DNA from 3 places in the Mesorhizobium sp. B1-1-1 genome. Region 3 is predicted to be linked to each of the others. Evidence: predicted binding sites of a transcription regulator. Region 3 holds the regulator's gene; each other region holds the start of a gene.
The links. Region 3 encodes LexA, which represses DNA repair genes until DNA is damaged. Its sites were predicted from a motif close to TGTTCNNNNTGTGTTCNG; they were not measured.
Positions count from the first base shown of each region.

Region 1: the regulator LexA is predicted to act here: its motif matches at 5,147-5,164, upstream of FJ986_RS05925 (DNA recombination protein RmuC).
Region 2: the regulator LexA is predicted to act here: its motif matches at 2,914-2,931, upstream of FJ986_RS00390 (sel1 repeat family protein).

Region 1 covers NZ_VFWW01000003.1:70,361-77,158, reverse strand. The annotation lists gene FJ986_RS05960 (2-dehydropantoate 2-reductase) at 1-399, opposite strand, end outside; gene dapE (succinyl-diaminopimelate desuccinylase) at 529-1,722, shown strand; gene FJ986_RS05950 (transporter) at 1,728-2,357, shown strand; gene truA (tRNA pseudouridine(38-40) synthase TruA) at 2,345-3,094, opposite strand; gene FJ986_RS05940 (N-acetyltransferase) at 3,118-3,624, opposite strand; gene fmt (methionyl-tRNA formyltransferase) at 3,621-4,556, opposite strand; gene def (peptide deformylase) at 4,563-5,093, opposite strand; gene FJ986_RS05925 (DNA recombination protein RmuC) at 5,197-6,483, shown strand; gene FJ986_RS05920 (GFA family protein) at 6,503-6,798, opposite strand, start outside.
Region 2 covers NZ_VFWW01000001.1:80,440-87,237, forward strand. The annotation lists gene FJ986_RS00375 (AMP nucleosidase) at 102-1,562, opposite strand; gene FJ986_RS00380 (hypothetical protein) at 1,664-1,858, opposite strand; gene FJ986_RS30335 (hypothetical protein) at 1,912-2,070, opposite strand; gene FJ986_RS00385 (DUF2147 domain-containing protein) at 2,278-2,619, opposite strand; gene FJ986_RS00390 (sel1 repeat family protein) at 3,065-3,331, shown strand; gene FJ986_RS00395 (branched-chain amino acid ABC transporter substrate-binding protein) at 3,731-4,852, shown strand; gene FJ986_RS00400 (acetyl/propionyl/methylcrotonyl-CoA carboxylase subunit alpha) at 5,006-6,798, opposite strand, start outside.
Region 3 covers NZ_VFWW01000006.1:198,345-205,142, forward strand. The annotation lists gene gltX (glutamate--tRNA ligase) at 1-682, opposite strand, end outside; gene FJ986_RS14080 (ComEC/Rec2 family competence protein) at 786-3,236, shown strand; gene lexA (transcriptional repressor LexA) at 3,230-3,973, opposite strand; gene FJ986_RS14090 (TetR/AcrR family transcriptional regulator C-terminal domain-containing protein) at 4,442-5,119, shown strand; gene kynU (kynureninase) at 5,116-6,363, shown strand; gene kynA (tryptophan 2,3-dioxygenase) at 6,427-6,798, opposite strand, start outside.

The DNA of each region.
Region 1 (6,798 bases), on a different contig from region 3:
CATGCCGGCCAGCACTGGTCGCCCGCCGACACCGGCGCGCAGCCTGTCGGCATTGTCGATGCCGTTCTGCAGGCTCACCACCACGGCGTCCGGCGGGGCGTGGGAGGCGATGAGCGCAGCCATCTCCCGCGTCGCGCCGCTCTTGACGGTGACCAGGATCACGCCCGCCTGCGGCAAGGCAGCGGCTGGTTCGGTGGTGACGGCAAGCGCTTGCGGCTCGAGGCCTCGATCGCGGCCCTCAAGGTCGCTGATCCGCAATCCGCCTTGCCGCAGAGCCGCCTCGACGCGCGGCCGGGCCAGCAGGATGACCTTGCGCCCGGCGAGCGCCAGGCAGCCGCCGGCATAGCAGCCGATGCTGCCGGCGCCGGCAATGACGATTCTCTTGCCCCCGTTTGCCATCCTGTCGCTCCGCACCGGGCCCACGACTATACGACATGAAAACCATAATGTCGGCGGTATCGCCGGTCATAGGACTGGCCCCTACGTCTGGCCGTGACAGGCCTTCAGCTTTCGACTATCGCTTTTGCCATGACGCTGCCGATCGATCCCGCCGCAAACCTCGCCGCCCTCATCCGTTGCGCCTCCGTGACGCCGGCCGAAGGCGGTGCGCTGACCGCGTTGCAGACGATGCTGGAACCGCTCGGCTTCCTCGTCGATCGCCCGGTGTTTTCGGAAGACGGCACGCCCGACATCGAGAACCTTTATGCCAGGCGCTCCGGCAATGGCCCTCATCTGATGTTCGCCGGACACACCGACGTGGTGCCGGTCGGCGACGAAGCCGCCTGGACGCATCCGCCCTTCGGCGCCGAGATCGCCAATGGCGAGATGTATGGCCGGGGTGCGGTCGACATGAAGGGCGGCATCGCCTGTTTCATCGCCGCGGTAGCGCGCCATGTCGAGGCGAATGGCGGCCCGAAGGGCTCGGTCTCGCTGCTGATCACCGGCGACGAGGAAGGCCCGGCCATCAACGGTACCACGAAGCTGCTCGAATGGGCGGCTTCCAGGGGCGAAAAATGGGACGCATCGATCGTCGGCGAGCCGACCAACCCGGCTGCGCTTGGCGACATGATAAAAATCGGCCGGCGCGGCTCGCTGTCGGGCGACGTCATCGTCAATGGCCGCCAGGGCCATGTCGCTTATCCCTTGCTTGCCGACAATCCGGTACGCGGGCTGATGAGCCTGGTCGATGCTTTGCTGCATCCCGTCTTCGATGAGGGCACGAAGGATTTCCAGCCGACCAATCTGGAGGTGACATCCATCGACGTAGGCAACCCGGCCACCAACGTCATTCCAGCCAAGGCAACCGCCACCTTCAACATCCGCTTCAATGACAGCTGGACCGCCGAGACCATACAGGCCGAAATCCACAACCGTCTCGACCAGGCGGCGGGCCGCAGGAAATATCGGCCCGGCAAGGAGATGCCGGTCGACTACGAACTCGTCTGGCGCGACCGGCCGAGCCATGTCTTCCTGACCCGCGACGACAGGCTGATCGAGACGTTGAGCGGCTCGGTCAAGGCGGTGGTAGGCAGAGAACCGGCGCTATCCACCTCCGGCGGCACCTCGGATGCGCGCTTCATCAAGGACTATTGCCCGGTGGTCGAATTCGGCCTGGTCGGCAAGACCATGCACATGGTCGACGAGCGCGTTGCCCTTGCCGATCTCGAGACGCTGACGCAAATCTATCAGCGCTTCATCGAAGACTGGTTCGGACAGGACTGAGCAGCATGCTTTCGGCGGACGAGACCCAAGTTTCGCTGACCGGCGCCTGGCGACTGATGCTCGGCAGGGCCGATGGCCTGCGTCTGCTCGACCTGTCTGCCGATGGTTTCTGGAATTCCTTTTTCGCCATCGTCGTCGCGGCGCCGGCATTGATCGTCGGCTGGGTCGGCATCGCCAACGAGATCGGCGATCCCGATGCCTTCGCGGGCCGCTTCAGCATGCTGTTGCGGCTGGCGACAGTCGATATCGGTTCCTGGGTGCTGCCTCTGGTCGCACTCGCTCTGGTCGCGCCGCGCGCCGGCATCGGCGGCCGCTTCGTCCACTATGTCGTGGCCTCGAACTGGGCTTCGGCCATCACCGCCTGGCTGATGCTGCCGTCCGCGCTGATCAGGCTTTTCCTGACCTCGGCAAGCCAGATCTCCAGCCTTGTGTCGCTGCTGTTGTTCGCGCTGTCGATGGTGCTGACCTGGCGCATGACCAACGCGACCATCGGCAGGGGGGCCGCAATCGGGACCGCTGTCTTCGTTGGCATGTTCATCGCTTCGCTGATCGTGCTGTTCGGGCTGCAGGCACTGCTTGGCATCACGGTTCCGGACACCGGAGCTCAGAGCCTTTCGGGACTCTATCCGGGATAATCGACGCCGACCAGAAAAAGCCCGTCGGGCGGCGCCACCTGGCCGCAGGCGGCGCGGTCGTGCGCCTCGAGCGCCGCCTTGAGATCGCCCGCCGTCCATGCGCCTTCGCCGACGCGCTTGAGCGAGCCGACCATCGAGCGCACCTGGTTGTGCAGGAAGGAACGCGCCGAGGCTCTGACTTCGATCATGTCGCCCGAACGGCTGACGTCAAGACGGTCGAGCGTGCGCACCGGGCTCTCGGCTTGGCATTGCGTGGAACGGAAGGTGGTGAAATCGTGCCGTCCAAGCAGCACTTTGGCTGCTTCGTGCATGGCAGCGGCGTCAAGCTGCTTCGGCACCCACCATACCTTGCCCTTTTCCAGCGCCGAGGGCGCGCGCCGGTTGAGGATGCGGTAGAGATAGTGACGGCCGATAGCCGAGAAGCGGGCATCGAAGCCGTCGACGACGGTCGTTGCTTTCAAGATCGCGATGCGGTTGCCGGCGGCCTGCAGATGCGCGTTGACGGCGTCGCGCACCTTGTCGTCCGGCCAGGCCTTGGCCAGGTCGACATGCGCCACCTGGGCCGTCGCATGCACGCCCGCATCGGTGCGGCCGGCAGCGCGCAAGCGGACCTGCTGGCCGCAGAATTTTTCGATCGCCTGCTCGATCGCCTGCTGCACCGAAGGCTGGTCCGCCTGGTGCTGCCAGCCGGCAAACAAGCTGCCGTCATATTCGATGTCGAGGCGAAAACGCGGCATGCCGGGCGGCTATACGCACTCGCCTAGGCGGCGAGTGCGGTGAAGGCCGAGGCGTAGACCAGCCGGCCGGTTTCGGGAGCGTCGCCCCAGGCCAGCGCCTGCAGCGCCTCGCCCTGGTACTCGCTCTCGAATCCTTCGGCGCGCGCGTGGCTGTAGCCGAAACGGCCGTAGTAGGTGGGGTCGCCCAGCACCACGGCCAGCATCTCGCCGGCGTCGCGCAGGCGGATGTGAGCCTCGCGGATCAGCGCGCCGCCAATGCCGGTGCCGTGAAAGGAGGGCTCCACCGCCAGCGGCGCCAGTGCCACCGCCGGGAAATCCTTGCCGCCGGTGCGGGCGAAAAGCCGCGAAAACAGGATGTGGCCAACCACTTGCCCGTCTTCTTCCGCCACCAGTTCGACAACGGCGTCGCCGCCGGAAACCAGCGCGTCAACCAGCCCGGCCTCCGCCTGCTGGCCGAAAGCGTGTTCCTCGACGAGGCGGATGGCCTCGCGATCCCGCGGCGTCGCCGCGCGTATCGACATCATGCTCATGACAATTTCATTCCTTTTTCGATCTTGGTCCCGCGCAGGAATTCTTGCGCGGCGGCGGGCCTTCCGCCCGCCCGTTGAACTTCGACCAGCCGGATCGCGCCCGCTCCGCAGGCGACCGTCAGGCGGTCGTCGAGAATTCCTCCCGGTTCGCCCATGCCTTGCGCAAGCGTCGAGCGAAGCAGTTTCAGCCGTTCCACCCGGCCACCAATTTCAACCTCGCACCAGGCGCCGGGGAAGGGCGACAGGCCGCGAATGTTATTGTGGACTTCGGCCGCGGGTCGCGTCCAATCCACGTGCGTATCGGATTTATCGATCTTTTTGGCGTAGGTCACCCCCTCAACCGCTTGGGCGGTGAACGCCAGGCTATTCCTTTCCAGCCGCGCCAGCGCTTCCACGATCAGTGCGGCGCTGACGCTCATCAATCGATCATGCAGATCGCCGGCGGTCATATCGGGTTCGATGACGCATTTTTCAACCAGCCCCACCGGGCCGGTGTCGAGGCCTTCTTCCATGCGCATGACCATCATGCCGGTTTCGCTGTCGCCCGCCATAATCGCCCGTTGGATGGGCGCCGCACCGCGCCACCGCGGCAACAGCGAGGCATGGCCGTTGATGCAGCCCAGTCGCGGCGCCTCAAGCACCGCCCTGGGCAGCAGCAGGCCGTAAGCCACGACCACGCCGATATCGGCTTGCAGCGCGCGAAAAGCTGCCTGTTCGGCCTCGCCCTTGAGCGACGTCGGCGTGCGCGTCTCGATGCCCAGCCGTTCCGCCTCGCGCTGTACCGGCGACGGCGTCAGCTCAAGGCCGCGCCGGCCGGCGGCTCGCGGCGGCTGCGTGTAGACGGCCGCGACCTCATGTCCGGCATCGGCAATTGCGCGCAATGTCGGCACCGAAAACTCCGGCGTCCCCATGAAAATGACGCGAAGGGGCATTGTCCCCTATCCCACCAGCTTGCCCGGAGCCTTGTCCTTGGCTAGCTTCTTGAACTTCTTCACCACCATGTCGCGCTTCAGCTTCGAAATGTGGTCGATGAACAGCACGCCGTTGAGATGGTCGATCTCATGCTGCAGGCAGGTTGCCATCAGCCCCTCGGCCTCCATTTCCTGCAGCTTGCCATCGCGGTCGAGATACTTGACCCGCACGGAAGCCGGGCGTTCGACCTCGGCATAATAGTCGGGAATCGACAGGCAACCTTCCTCGTAGACGGAGCGCTGGTCGGCGCTTTCCAGGATTTCGGGATTGATGAAGACATGCGGCGCCGGCGTCTCGTCCTCCTTGGCGAGGTCGATCACCAGCATGCGCAGCGGCTCGCCGATCTGGATCGCGGCCAGCCCGATGCCGGGCGCGTCATACATGGTCGCCAGCATGTCGTCGGCCAGTTTGCGCAAGGGCGCGTCGACGCGCTCCACCGGCTTGGAAACCTGGCGCAGGATGGGGTCGGGAAGGATGATGAGCGGCTTGATCGGCATGGCGTCTCACCTAAGACCTTGAATAAAGGGCGTCAACCGGTACGCCGGGGGATCGTTCACGTTTTGATCTGTGCTGGCCGGCCGAATCGTCTATGCTGTGTGCATGAACGACCTGACATCCATCCTTTCGGAACCTGTCGCCCGGCTTGGCGCGACCACGATCACGCTCGGCCATGCGCTGGCGTTCGGGGCCTTTGTGTTTCTTGGCCTGTTCGTGGCGCTTGTCGTCGCGCTGTGGCGCTCGGCCAAGGCGCGCGCCGTGGCCGCTGCCGAAGCCGCCGACCATGCCCGCGACGCCGAGGCGCGGATGGCCGGCATATTGCAAAGCCAAGCCGAGATGCAGGGCCGCATGGGCGCCATCGCGGAAGTCTTCGGCGCGCGGCAGGCGGAACTGACGCAATCGATCGGCCAGCGCCTCGATGCCATGACCGGCCGCCTCGGCCAGACCATGACCGAGCAAACCAAATCCACTCATGAGAGCCTGGCCAAATTGCAGGAGCGGCTGGCCGTCATCGACACCGCGCAAGGCAACATCCAGTCGCTCGCCGGCCAGGTCGTGCAATTGCAGGCGATCCTCTCCAACAAGCAGACGCGCGGCGCCTTCGGCCAGTCGCGCATGGAAGCGATCGTCGCCGACGGTCTGCCGCACGGCGCCTACGAGTTCCAGGCGACCTTGTCCAACGGCAGCCGTCCCGATTGCCTGGTGAAGATGCCCAACGGCGCGCCGGCGCTTGCCGTCGACGCCAAGTTTCCGCTGGAAGCCTGGAACACCATCCGCGCCTCCGAAGGCGCCGAACAGCAGAAGGTCGCGTCGCAGGCCTTCCGCCGCGACATCGAGGTGCATGTCCGCGATATCGCGGATAAATATCTGATCCAGGGCGAGACGCAGGATACCGCCTTCATGTTCGTGCCGTCGGAATCGGTGTTTGCCGAGATCCACGAAAATTTCGAGGCGGTGGTGCAGAAGGCGCACCGCGCCCGCGTCGTCATCGTCTCGCCGTCGCTCCTGATGCTGTCGATCCAGGTCATCCAGGCGATCCTGAAGGATGCCCGTATGCGCGAGCAGGCACACCTGATCCAGGGCGAGGTGATCCGGCTGATGGAGGATGTTTCGCGCGTCGACGAGCGGGTGCGCAAATTGCAGGGCCATTTTGCCCAGTCGGCCAAGGATATAGACGACATCCTCGTCTCGACGTCGAAGGTGACCAAACGCGGCCAGAAGATCGAAGCTCTGGAGTTTGGGGCGCAGCCCGGAGGCGATGCCGACCCTGACATGGCGTCACCAGCCCCTGCGAAGCCGGAACCCGGCCCGCGCGTTGTCGATTCCCCACGCGTTGCCGATTCAAAGACCGGCCAGCTCAGGCTGAGGGTCGTCGAAGGCGACGAATGAGGCGCCGCACCGGACGGCGCTACTGCTCCTCCACTGTGGTCATGCCGTGAAATTCAGGTAGCCAGTGAAGCGCCGAGCGGTGCCATTTTTGCAGTGTCGGAATCAAATCCTGGCGTTGCCGCGCGGTTCCCACTCGAATGCCGTAGACCTTTGGGCCATCTCCGACCGACGTGGCGTAAAGGTGCGAACCGCAGTCGGCGCAAAAGGCCTGGACGCGCTTGGCGCCGCTTGCCACGGTCTTGATGTAGACCTTCGGTGTACCCTTTGTGATCCGGTAGTGATCTTCAGGCGCCGGAACGGTGACGCGAAAGGCCG
Region 2 (6,798 bases), on a different contig from region 3:
CGGTTATCGGCAAAAATGCGGCTCAATCAAGATAGCGAATTGCCGGCAAGATGGCGAATCGCCGGCAAGACGGCGAATGGCTCTGGCGGCGCGCAGATCGGCTACTGGAAGGCCGTTTCCGAAAAACTTCTGAGCTTGCGCGAATGCAGCCGCTCCATCGGCATTTCCGAAAGCTTTTCCATCGCCCTGATGCCGATGGTGAGGTGCTGCGCCACCTGCCGCTTGTAGAATTCGGTCGCCATGCCGGGCAGCTTCAGTTCGCCATGCAGCGGCTTGTCGGAGACACACAAGAGCGTGCCGTAAGGCACGCGGAAGCGGAAGCCATTGGCCGCGATCGTTGCCGATTCCATGTCAAGTGCGATCGCCCTCGACTGCGAAAGCCGCTGCACCGGTCCGCGCTGGTCGCGCAGTTCCCAGTTGCGGTTGTCAATGGTGGCGACAGTGCCGGTGCGCATGATGCGCTTGAGATCGTACCCCGACAGGCCGGTGACTTCGGCCACCGCTTCCTGCAATGCCACCTGGATTTCGGCCAGCGGCGGGATCGGCACCCAGACTGGCAGGTCGTCGTCCAGCACGTGATCCTCGCGCACGTAGGCATGCGCCAGCACATAATCGCCCAGCGCCTGCGTATTGCGCAGACCCGCGCAGTGGCCGAGCATCACCCAGGCATGAGGCCTTAGCACAGCGATATGATCGGTGATCGTCTTGGCGTTGGAGGGTCCGACACCGATATTGACCATGGTAATGCCGCCATGGTTCGGCTTCTTCAAGTGGTAGGCCGGCATCTGCGGCAGGCGCTGTGGCGCCATCCCTTCGCTCGGGGCGCTCTGCCCGGCTTTGGTGACCACGTTGCCCGGTTCGATGAATTCGGCATATCCGCCGCCGCCACTCTCCATCAGGTCACGGGCGCGCGCCACGAACTCGTCGATATAGAACTGATAGTTGGTGAACAGCACGAAATTCTGGAAATGCTGCGGCGTGGTCGCGGTATAGTGCGACAGGCGGTGGAGCGAATAGTCGATCCGCTGCGCGGTGAAGGGCGCCAGCGGCCTTGGTTCTCCGAACGCCACTTCGAACGTGCCGTTGGCGATCTGGTCATCTGTACCGTCGAGATCTGGCACGTCGAACAGGTCTCGGATCGGCCGCTGGATACGCTCGGCCGCCGTTCCGTCGACATGGGTGCCTTCGAGAAAGGCGAAATGCAGCGGGATCGGCGTTGTCGATTCCGAGACCGTGACCGCGACCCCGTGGTTGCGCATGATCAGACGCAATTGCTCGACCAGATAGCTTTCGAACAGGCTCGGCTGGGTGATGGTGGTGGAAAAATGCCCCGGCGTCGGCATGTGGCCATAGGCTTGGCGTGAATCGATCTGGGTGAACGAGTTCGTTGTGACGCCGATCTCCGGGTAGAAGGCGCGGTAGCGCTTGCTGCTGTCGCCGCCGGCGGCAAGCGCCGCGAAGGAGTCGCGCAGGAACTTGGTGTTGCGGTCATAAAGGGCTTGCAGCGCCGCGACCGCCTTTTCGGCGGTGTCAAAGCTTTGCCGGCCAAAAGGCTCGGGCATGACGACAGATTCGATGGCTTGGGGGTAGATTCGCTTTTCCATGGCTCAATATAGAGATTTGGAAAGGCGGTTGGGAGGGGTGTCCCGATCGAAGGCGCAATTTATCCGCGCTGCAGGCTGACCAGCAGCACGAAACCGACGCCGGACTTCTTCAGTGCTGGCGCGTCGATCGTGGAACCGGCATCGGCACGCATCATCGGCACGGCCAGGACCGGCGCGGCAAGAAACGCCAGGATGAGCGCCGCCCGCGGCAGAAGCCGAACGGTTTTGAAGAGGTTGGCGGCGATGCGGTTCATGGTCTTTGCTTTTCTTTCGAGGTCTTGGTTTGGTCAGGTCTTTGGTTTCTGTCTCAGGGGCGAAGGGTGGCCGGGCAGGCGAGGCGGCAGGTTCTGGAACTGGCCTCGTTCCAGGAACGGGCCGGACGGCCCGCTTCGGCGACGAGGATGGCGAAGAACATTCCAAACAGGCTCACCAGCAGGCAGACGATGGTGAAGCGGCGGGCGAGCATTGGTCGTGTCTCCTTCAACACGCAGGAGAATGCCCGGGCACGACTGAACCGGCTCTGATGCCGACGTTCATCTGCCGTTCAAATTGGTTGATGGGTTTTGAGGCGGGGCTGGCTATAAGGAGCATGGCCGCCGGCACAGCATGCCAGGATCATGAAATGAAAACGGGGCCTGCCGGCCCCGTTTTCATGTCGCAAGGATGGGGTCGATCAGAGCTTGTGCCAGGTCTGGCTCTTGCAGATCAGCCCGCCGAGCACGCAGCCGCTCATTTTCAGCGAGGTGCCCGACAGTGTCGCCTTGCCGGAGTAGGTCTTGTCGTTTGCCGGGTCGGTTATGCTGCCGGCGTATTTGTTGTCGCCGGACGCCTTGAGCGAACCGATGGTCTTGCCGGCATATTTGCCGGACTTCAGCGTGATGGAAAATGAACCCGAGCCCCCGATGGCCGCGGTATCGCCGGCCTGCGTCTTCCAGTTTCCCTCGATCGGATCGGCCCAGGCCACACCGGTCAGGATCAAAGTGGCCGCCAGGGCCAGGCTTGCTTTTCGAAACATCTTTCCTCCCTTGGATACCCGGCAGGAGGCTCCGCCTCGCCGGTCTGCCGCTTACGCAAACGTAAGCTAATCCAGCTCCCCGCAAAACAAAAGCGGTGCCGCAGCGGAAGCTTTGGCAATTCAGAAGCGCCGACGGAAGCAATGTCGGCAGGGAAATGAATGTATGCATGCGCGGCGTTTGTTTCGCGTGGTTAGCGGAGTGTTGATTCCGCTCGCGAAAATTTTCGTCAAATTTGGCGCTATCCGGCTGAATCGCTGGCTTTGTATCCTTAACGAATTTCCACGTTTACCTATTGTTTTAGCTTTGTTTTCCTCAAATTAAGCACGCCATTTAACGACGGATTCAAGCCTGCGCGGCATTCTCGAAAGCATCGAAAGAGCAGCCCGGGCAGACAAACGGAGGCAGCTCTCGGGAGCCAGACAGGGCCGGAAGAGAGGATTGAAAATGGCACGTTTTGAAATGCTTGAAGCAGGCTTCGGCGCCATGGGGGCAACTGCCCAGGCCGACATTCTTTTCGAACTGGGGATGATGTATGCGACGGGCCGCGATTGCGAGACCGATGTCGTCGCCGCCCACAAATGGTTCAACATCGCCGCGATCAAGGGTTCGGCCCGCGCTGCGGAATTGCGTTCGGAACTGTCGGCTGCGATGTCGAAGGTCGAGATCGCCAAGGCGCTGCGCGAAGCCCGCGAATGGATGACGATGCACTGAATTTAGAGATAAGGCAGGGCGGCCTTCTGGTCCGCCAGGCAAGGACAAGGCCGCGGTAAGACGGCCACGCGACAAAACCAAGAACGCGGCACGCCCGACAGGGCCAGCGGCGCGGCGGCCATGATCCGGTTTTCGGAAAGATCAGGGCCAGCAGGAAGACAGGGAAGGCGAGTTGGGTTCGAGTGCGGGGGCGCTTGAGAAACAGCTCGACAGGCAAAGCCGCGACCGGCCGGAACAAGGCCGGCGCGGCTTTTGCCTTTTTGCTCCAGAGATGCTCCGCAGGCCTAATCGAGCGCCGCCAATGCGCCTAGACAGGCCACACGAAGGATGAAATTGTCCGGCCTCTCTGGAAGAAGCGTGGCCGGGGCGGCCGCGCGTGAGTGGAGGAGTCATACCGCAATGAAAAAATTAAGTATTTTGAACGCGGCCATCTTCGGCCTGATGATGAGCGCGCCGGTCGCCTATGCCGACGACATCACCTTTTCGGTGGTCGGTCCGATGACCGGACAGCTCGCCACCATTGGCGATCAGTTCAAGCAGGGCGCGCAGGCTGCCGCCGACGCGATCAATGCCGCCGGCGGTGTCGACGGTCGCCAGGTCAAGCTCGATATCGAGGATGACCAGTGCGACCCGAAGCAGGCGGTTTCGGTCGCCAACCGTATCGTCGCCAATGGCGTCAAGTTCATCGACGGCCACGCTTGCTCGGGTTCGAGCATTCCGGCTTCCGCCGTCTATGCCGAAGCCGGTGCCCTGATGATGAGCCCGGCCTCCTCGAACCCGGTGCTGACCGACGCCGCAGCGAAGGCCGGCTGGCCGACGATCATGCGCCTCTATACGCGTGACGATGCGCAGGGTGCCTTCATCGGCCCCTGGATCGCGAAGAAGTATGCCGGCAAGAACGTCGTCATCCTGCATGACAAGAGTGCCTACGGTCAGGGCGTTGCCGATGCGGTCAAGGCCACGATGAATGCCGGCGGCCTGAAGGAAGTGGACTATGAAGGCATCAATGCCGGCGAAAAGGACTATTCGGCGCTCGTCACCAAGCTCAAGGACCTCAAGGCCGACGTTGTCTATTTCGGCGGTTACCACCCGGAGGCTGGCCTGATCCTGCGCCAGTCGGCGGAACAGAGCATCAAGTTCCAGCTGATCATGCCGGATTCGATAGCCTCGCCGGAATTCTGGCAGGTTGCCGGCCCGGCCGGCGAAGGGACCATGTTCGTCTTCCCGTCGGATCCTCAGGCAAAGCCGGAAGCCAAGGCAGCCGTCGAGAAGATCAAAGCCGGCGGTTTCGTGCCGGAAGGCTTCACGCTATTCTCCTACGCCACGATCCAGGCCTTTGCGGAAGGCATCAAGCGTGCCGGCAGCGATGATCCGGCCAAGGTCGCCGAGGCGCTGAAGAACGGGCAGCCAATCAGCACGGTTGTCGGCAATGTCACCTTCGACGAGAAGGGCGACCTCAAGAACGCCAGCTACGACATCAACCAGTGGCACGACGGCAAGTATGCGCCGATCCAGCCGTAATCGCTGCCTATATCGATGAAATGGCCGGGCTCGTCCCGGCCATTTCATTTCTGCCTGTGTGTCTTGCCATGGACATATAACGGCGGTCGACATTCTACGGCGCCTCTCTCTGTCCGGCAGGACAGGGACGCTTGGCATCCGGCAGCGAGGCTGTCAGCCTTGCATATCCTCGAACCGCACCAGCACAGTGCCGTCGGTAACCTGCGCGCCCTCGGTGGCGATCTCGGCGATCACGCCATCATGCGGCGCGGCGATGGTGTGCTCCATCTTCATCGCCTCGAGAATAAGCAGCGGTTGCCCCTTCATCACCGTATCGCCCTTTGTCGCCCGCACAAGCTTGACCAGTCCCGGCATCGGCGCGCGCAAACTGCCTGACGCCGCCGCCGCATCATCGCCTCTGGCCAACGGGTCCGGCACCGCGAACGTATAGCCGGCCGCGCCTTCGAATATCGTGATGTGGCCTGGCCAGCGGGCGAGGCGAGGAACGGCGCGAAGGTCATGCGAATTGGCGCTGTCATAGGGTGCATGGAGCGTCACCTGGGAACGCCGGTCTGGTCGTACCGAAACCCTTGCCAGAATATCGTCCTCGCCAAACTTCAGCCGGATCTGTCGTGCCATGCCATGGAAATGCGTGTAGCCGGCAAGTGACGACCATGGATCATCCGATGCCGGCAGCGCGCCCGCCCCGGAGGCCGCTATGGCCGCGGCCGCGACCGTTTCGCCGCTCGGCGGCGCAATCTCGGTCAGCGCCTGCTGGTGGCGGCCTATCAGGCCGGTATCGACGTCGCCCGCCGAAAAGTCCGGATCGGTCACCAGCGCGGCGAGGAAGGCGGTATTGACGATCGAACCGGCGACTTCGGTTCGCGCAAGCGCCGCGCCGAGTGCCTCCAGCGCAGCCGGCCTGTCCCCGCCATGCACCACCAGCTTGGCGATCATCGGATCATAATAGGGAGAAATGGCGTCGCCGGCCCGCACCCCGGTTTCGACACGCATGGCGGCCCCTTGGGGAACCATGTCGGGAAATTTCAGATGATGCAGCGTGCCGGTCGCAGGCAGAAACTCCCTTGCGGCATCCTCGGCATAGAGGCGCGCCTCGAAGGCGTGGCCGGCTAGCTTTATCTCGCCTTGCGTTTTCGGCAGCTTCTCGCCGGATGCGACCCGCAACTGCCATTCTACCAGATCAGTGCCGGTGACCATCTCGGTGACCGGGTGCTCGACCTGCAACCTCGTGTTCATCTCCATGAACCAGAAGCGGTCAGGCGTCAGGCCTTGCGAGGCATCGACGATGAATTCGATGGTGCCGGCACCGCAGTAGCTGATCGCCTTGGTGGCCTTCACCGCCGCCTCGGTCATCGCCTTGCGCAACGCCTCCGTCATGCCGGGGGCGGGGGCTTCCTCGATAACCTTCTGATGGCGTCGCTGCGCCGAGCAGTCGCGTTCGAACAGATGGACGGCATTGCCGAAATTGTCGCCGAAAACCTGCACCTCGATGTGGCGCGGTTTGTCGATATATTTTTCCACCAGTACACGGTCGTCGCCAAAAGCGGATTTCGCCTCGCGTCGTGCGCTCGACAGCGCTTCGGAAAACTCGTCGGGGTGCTCGACCCGGCGCATGCCCTTGCCACCGCCGCCGGCCCGCGCCTTGATCAGCACGGGGTAGCCGATTTCGCGTGCCTTGGAGGCCAGGACCACGATCTCCTGTGCCTCGCCATGGTAGCCCGGCACGACGGGCACGCCGGCCTTTTCCATCAGCCGTTTGGCGGCATCCTTCAGCCCCATGGCGCGGATAGAGGCCGCCGACGGGCCGATGAAGGTGAGCCCCGCGGCCGCCACCTGGTCGACGAAATCAGGATTTTCCGACAGGAAGCCATAGCCGGGATGAACGGCTTGCGAGCCTGTCGCCAAGGCGGCCGCGACGATCTTGTCGCCGCGCAGATAGCTGTCGC
Region 3 (6,798 bases):
ACATTGAAGGCACATCCCAGCCCATGGCGTTGTAGATCACGGTCTGGCGGGCGGCATTGGTCAGGTGGTCGTCGCCACGGATGATGTGGGTGACGCCCATGTCGTGGTCGTCAACGACGACGGCATGCATGTAGGTCGGATTGCCGTCCGAGCGCAGGATGATGAAGTCGTCCAGATCCTTGTTGGGAAAGCGCACGTCGCCCTGGACACGGTCATGCACCACCGTCTCGCCTTTGGTCGGCGCCTTGATGCGGATCGCGCCCTTGACGCCAGGAGGCGCCTGCGAAGGGTCGCGGTCACGCCAGCTTCCGTCATAGCGCGGCGGCAGGCCCTTGACCCGCGCCGCGTCGCGCATTGCCTCAAGCTCGGCAGGGGTCTCGTAGCTGTAGTAAGCCTTGCCCATGCGCACCAGCTCCTCGGCCACCTCGCGATGGCGCGGCGCGCGCTCGAACTGCGAGACGGCGTCGCCGTCCCAGGTGAGGCCGAGCCAAGTCAGTCCTTCGAGAATGGCTGCTGTCGCCGCATCGGTGGAGCGCTCGCGGTCGGTGTCCTCGATGCGCAGCAGCATCGTACCGCCGGTGTGCTTGGCGTAGAGCCAGTTGAAGAGCGCCGTACGCGCGCCGCCGATGTGCAGGTAGCCGGTGGGCGAGGGGGCAAAACGGGTGACAACCTTGTCGGACATACAACTCTCGGGAAACGTCTGGAGCGGGGTGCGGATCACACGCACTTTCGCGCGTCGCGCGTTCATGTAGCATAGGGTGTCGAGGGCGCAAGGGGCAGACCCGATGGCTGGAGCGGGCCGGGGCGCGGAGGAAGGCGAGGACGTCGTTGCCGGCGTCAGCGAACGCTCTCTTTTTGCCATGCCCGCGCCCGCCTCATTGCCGCTGGCGTTGCCGCCCCTACAGCAGCCGGGCAAGTCGCCGCCGGCGGATGTTTCCACGCCGCCCGGCATTCCCGCAGCCGGCGCGGCCGTGCGTCTGCGCCGTGAGTTCGGCCGTGCTTCATGGCCTCGTCTGCGCAACGGCGTGGCCAGAGCGTCCGAGCTCGAACTCGATCGGGGCATAGGCTTCCTGCTCGTCCCGGTGTTCCTGGCATGCGGATCGATTGCGTATTTTTCGTTGGCGGCGGAGCCGGGCTTTGCCAAGCCTGTCGCGGTCGCGATCCTGATGTCGCTGTGCGCGCTCGTTTCACGCTCATGGCCGAAAACGCATCTGTGCTTCATGGCGGCGCTGTTGTGCGCGCTCGGCATGCTCGCCGGCAAAGTCGAGACGTGGCGGGCGGGAACGCGGATGCTGGGCTCGGAAATCTCCACGCAAATCACCGGCCGCGTCGTTTCGGTCGACCAGATGGAGACCGGGCGCATCCGGCTGACCATCGATGTGACATCGACCGCGCGGCCGAAACTACTCTACGCGCCGGAGCGCGTTCGCCTTTCGGCACGCAAGGTGCCGGCTGAAGTGACGGCCGGTTCGCTCGTGAGCGGCTATGCCAGGCTGTTGCCGCCGACCGGACCGGTGCGGCCGGACAGCTACGACTTTTCCTTCGACAGCTACTTCGCCGGCATAGGCGCCAGCGGCTTCTTTCTCGGCAACCCCAAAATCGTCTCAGCCGATGACAGGCCGCTGTGGGCCGCCCTTTCAGCCGCCATCGAGAGTGCTCGCGAAAGCATTGCCGACCATATCAGGGGCAGCATCGGCGGTGCCGAGGGCGAGATCGCCGCGGCGCTGATCGTGGGTGTGCGCGCCGGGATTCCCGACGAGATCAATGAAGCGATGCGACGCACCGGCATCTACCACATCATCTCAATTTCCGGGCTGCACATGGCGCTGGTCGCCGGCACGGTCATGGGTCTGCTGCGTGGCGGCTTCGCGCTGTTCCCGAATTTTTCCTCCCGCCGGCCGGTCAAGAAATACGCGGCCGCGGCGGCACTTTTCTCGATCGCCGCCTACCTCGTCATTTCGGGCGTCGTTGTCGCCGCCGAACGCAGCTTCATCATGCTGGCGGTGATGCTGATCGCCGTTCTGTTCGATCGGGCGGCACTCACCATGCGCAATCTGGCTATTTCGGCGATCGCCGTCATCGTGGTGTCGCCGCACGAGGTGGTAGGGCCGAGCTTCCAGATGTCGTTCGCCGCCACCGCGGCCCTGGTCGGCGCCTATGCCGGCTGGTCGGATCGCAAAGCCGACAAAGCGCGGACCCCGCCGCCGCAACGGACCTTGCCTGGCCTGCTGACGCGAAAATTGCTGCTGGCGACAGGTGGGCTGGCGATGACCTCGATTATCGCGGGAAGCGCCACGGCGCTTTTCGCCATCTGGCATTTCCAGCGCGTGTCGCCGCTCAGCCTGTTCGCCAATCTTGCCGTCATGCCGATCGTTTCTGTCGTGATGTTCCTTGCGGTTGCCAGCGCGCTGCTGATGCCGTTCGGGTTCGATGGACCATCCCTTTATCTGATGGGCAAGGGACTGGCCGCGATGATCGCCATATCAGGATGGATCTCGCAACGCTCGCCGGTCGACGCGGTCGGGTTGATTTCGCAGCAATCCGTCCTTCTGGTGGCGATCGCCCTGGTCATCGCGACGATGGCCACGACATGGCTGCGGCTGGCGGCACTTCCCTTCGCGCTCGCCGGCCTGTTGACCGTCTCGGACACGCGCACGCCGGACGTGCTGATTTCGGAGGATGCCCGCCTGGTGGCGTTGCCGATCGGCGGCGGCGAGCTCGCGATCAACCGGGCGCGCCCGAACGAATTCACCGTCGATAATTGGAAACGCGCGCTGAAGTCCGAAACCATCGTTGCGCCGGAACTGTTCGACAGCGGAGACCGACAGTTCGACATCTTCGATCCCGCGCAACTTCCGGCGGGAGCGCCTTTCTATTGCTTCACGGGCCTGTGCATGGCCCGGCATACCTCGGGGGCGATCATCGCGCAGGTGGAGGATCGCAAGGACGCCTGGAGGGCCTGCTCCTATGCGGATCTGATCGTCATCAACGACCCCGCGGGCTACGACCCCTGCCACAATCCGCTGGTTCTCGTCATCACCAAGCGGCAGCTCGCTCGTAAGGGAAGTGCCGCCGTCTTCTTCGACCGGCAATCGGCGACGGCACCGGCACGGGTCAGCTTTGCCGTCGACAGGCCATATCGGCCTTGGCACGAACAGCGAAAATTCTCACGCGAGGCAAGGGGACTGCCGCCTTACCGTAAACCCGAAAAGCCCACCGCCGACCCCGCTCAGTAGCGCCTGATCAGGCCGACCAGCTTGCCCTGCACCTTGACCCTGTCCGGTCCGAAAATACGTGTTTCATAGGCCGGATTGGCAGCCTCGAGCGCAATCGAAGCACCCTTTCGGCGGAAGCGCTTAAGCGTTGCTTCCTCCTCGTCCACCAGGGCCACGATGATCTCGCCGGGACTTGCGGTGTCGGCATTGCGGATGATGACCGTGTCGCCGTCGAAAATGCCGGCCTCGATCATCGAATCGCCCTTGACCTCCAGCGCATAGTGTTCGCCGCCCATGATCATGTCAGGCGGCACTGAAATGGAATGCGTCTGATGCTGGATGGCGTCGATCGGCACACCCGCTGCGATGCGACCCATGACCGGGATCGACACCGCTGAAACCGCATCGTCGTCATTGCCGACAGCGGGCAGACGCGAAGACGTCGCCGGCTTGATCTGCCGGCTAGGGCTGCTGCCCTGTCCGAGGCTGCCCTGGATGACGCTCGGGGAGAACTTCTTTGCCGCGTTAAGACCCGGCGCGATCGAGTCCGGCAGGCGCAGCACCTCCAGCGCGCGCGCCCGGTTGGGCAGGCGGCGAATGAAGCCGCGCTCCTCCAACGCCGTGATCAGCCGATGAATTCCCGACTTGGAGGCGAGGTCCAGCGCTTCCTTCATCTCGTCGAAGGACGGCGGAATGCCGCTTTCCTTCAGCCGTTCATGGATGAACATCAAGAGTTCATGTTGCTTGCGCGTGAGCATGGCGGCCCCCAAAGGCATTGCACGAAGGGTCTGGAACCAGAATCAGAAAACAAACCCAGAACAAACACTATCTGTTCCAGTTGTGTTCCGCAACCATTTAAAGTTTAATGAATTTGTTAAGGCGACGGAAACGAAATGCCCTCCCGCAGCCAGCATCCTGCCAGCGCGGTCCGTCGTCAATGCGCTCCCGGGCCCTTTGAAACTATTTTGGTTAATGGCCTGTGGCCCGACCGGTCTCCACTCTTGGCACAAGCCTGCAAGCTGGGTGACCGGCAAGGTGCGGGGTGCGTTTGGGCGGATTAGAAACCCCTGCGGCTCGTGAACGAAACGAAACCAAAATGCCAACTTCCTGCCGGAAAACGACGAGGCACCACCACTGGTCGCGATGGGCTGCGTTCGCTCGCTCCTTGCTTCCCGTTCGCTTGACGAAACCGTATAATAATGTACGGTTTTCGAAGAGGAACACCAATGACCACGCCGAAGCAGGCCGCGCGACGCGAACGGATAGAGGAGGCCGCCTATGCGGTGCTCCGGGAAACCGGCTACAAGAGCGCCTCCCTGCTTGCTATCGCCAAGCGGGCATCGGCCTCGAACGAAACCCTCTACAACTGGTACGGCAACAAGCAGACCCTGTTTCGATCCTTGATCGAAGCCAATGCGGGAGAGGCAAGGAAGCTGCTGGAGGACGCCCTTCACCAGGCGCGCGATCCGCTCAAAACCCTGAACTTGCTCGGGCCAGTCCTGCTGACCCTCGTGACGGGCGACAAGGCGGTGGCGCTCAATCGCGCCGCGGCCGGCGACGTCAACGATACAGGCACGCTTGGCCAATCGATCGCGCAATTCGGCCGCAATACCATAATGCCGCTTGTTGGCGACCTGCTTCGAACCGCAAGTCGGGCCGGCCTGATCGCCTGTGACGATCCTGCCGAAGCCGCCGACATCTACATCAGTCTTTTGATCGGCGATCTCCAGGTTCGCCGGATCGTTGGGGTGCTCGAGGAACTGCCTCGGGCGGAAATCGAGCAAAGATCGAACCGGGCGTTCACCCTGTTCTTGCGCCTCTATGCGGCCAGCCCTTGCCCGGGCGGCAAAACAGCCGGCCCGTTTCCAGGGCGCTCTTCTCACCGAGGAACATCGCGACCATGAGCAAAATTCCCGATCTCGCAGCGATCGAGGCAATGGACACCGCGGATCCGCTGCGTGCCATGCGTGACCGCTTCACCTTGCCCCAGGGGGTGATCTATCTCGACGGCAATTCGCTGGGCGCCGCTTCGCCCGCCGTGTTCGGCGAGCTGCAGAAGGCCGCCACGCAGGAGTGGGCGCAGGATCTCATCCGCGCCTGGAACACCGCCGGCTGGTTCGACATGCCGGTCGAACTCGGCGACCAACTCGGGCGCCTGATCGGGGCCGCCGCCGGCCAGACGGTGGTCTGCGATACCACCTCGATCAACATCTACAAGGTGCTGCATGCGGCACTCGGGATGCGGCCGGACAGGTCAGTCATCGTCGCCGAGGGGGACAGCTTTCCGACCGATCTCTATATGGCCGAAGGCGTTGCCTCGACGCGGCCGGGCACGGTGCTGCGGCTCGAGGGTGTCGATGCGCCGACCATAGAAGAACTGATCGACGAGCGGGTCGCGGTCATCCTGGTCAACCACGTCAACTACAAATCCGGGCAGTTGCGCGACATGGCCGCGCTGACGCGGACGGCACATGATGCCGGCGCGCTGATCGTCTGGGATCTCTGCCATACCGCCGGCGCCTTGCCGGTCGAGCTCGACCGTTCGAACGCCGATTTCGCCGTCGGCTGCACCTACAAATATCTCAATGGAGGCCCAGGTGCCCCGGCCTTCATCTACGCGGCCGAGCGCCACCATGGCGATGTCCGCCAGCCGCTCAGCGGCTGGTGGGGCCATGCGCGGCCTTTCGCCTTCGAACAGGGTTTTGCTGCCGGCACAGGCATCCGCCGGTTTCTCTGCGGCACGCAGCCTGTGCTGTCGATGCGCGCGCTCAAAGGGGCCCTCGATGTCTGGAACGACGTCGACATGGCAGAGGTGCGCAGGAAGAGCATCGCATTGACCGATCTGTTCATCCAGCTCGTCGAGGCAAAATGCGGCGCCTACGGCCTCGAACTCGAAGGCCCGCGCGACGGCAATGAGCGCGGCAGCCAGGTGTCGTTCCTCCACCCGCATGGCTATCAGGTGATGCGGGCCTTGATCGAGCGCGGCGTGATCGGCGATTTTCGCGCGCCATCCACGATTCGCTTCGGCTTTACGCCGCTTTATGTCGGCTATGTCGATGTCTGGCAGGCTGTCGAGGTGCTGGAAGACATTTTGCGCACGGACGCGTGGCAGGAGGCGCGTTTCGCCGTCAAGGCGGCGGTGACTTAAGAGCCTGTCGCTCAGAAAAGCGCAGCGGGTTCGGGATAACGATATGCAGTCGGCAAAGCTACGTCAGAGCCGGGTGCGGACCTTCCACAGCTCCGGGAACAACTCCACCTCCAGCATCTTCTTCAGGTAGGACGCGCCCGATGTGCCGCCGGTGCCGCGCTTCATACCGATGATGCGCTCGACCGTGGTGACGTGGTTGAAGCGCCAACGGCGGAAATAATCCTCGAAATCGACCAGCTTCTCGGCGAGTTCGTAGAACATCCAGTAGCGCTGCGGGTCGCGGTAGATGATCTGCCAGGCGACAAGGACCTCTTCGTTCTCGGTCCGCGTTTCGCGCCAGTCCGTACGCCTTGCGTCGGCACCGATGTCGAAGCCGTTACGGGCGAGCAGCAGCAGCGCCTCGTCGTAGAGCGACGGTTGCGCCAGGATCGCCTC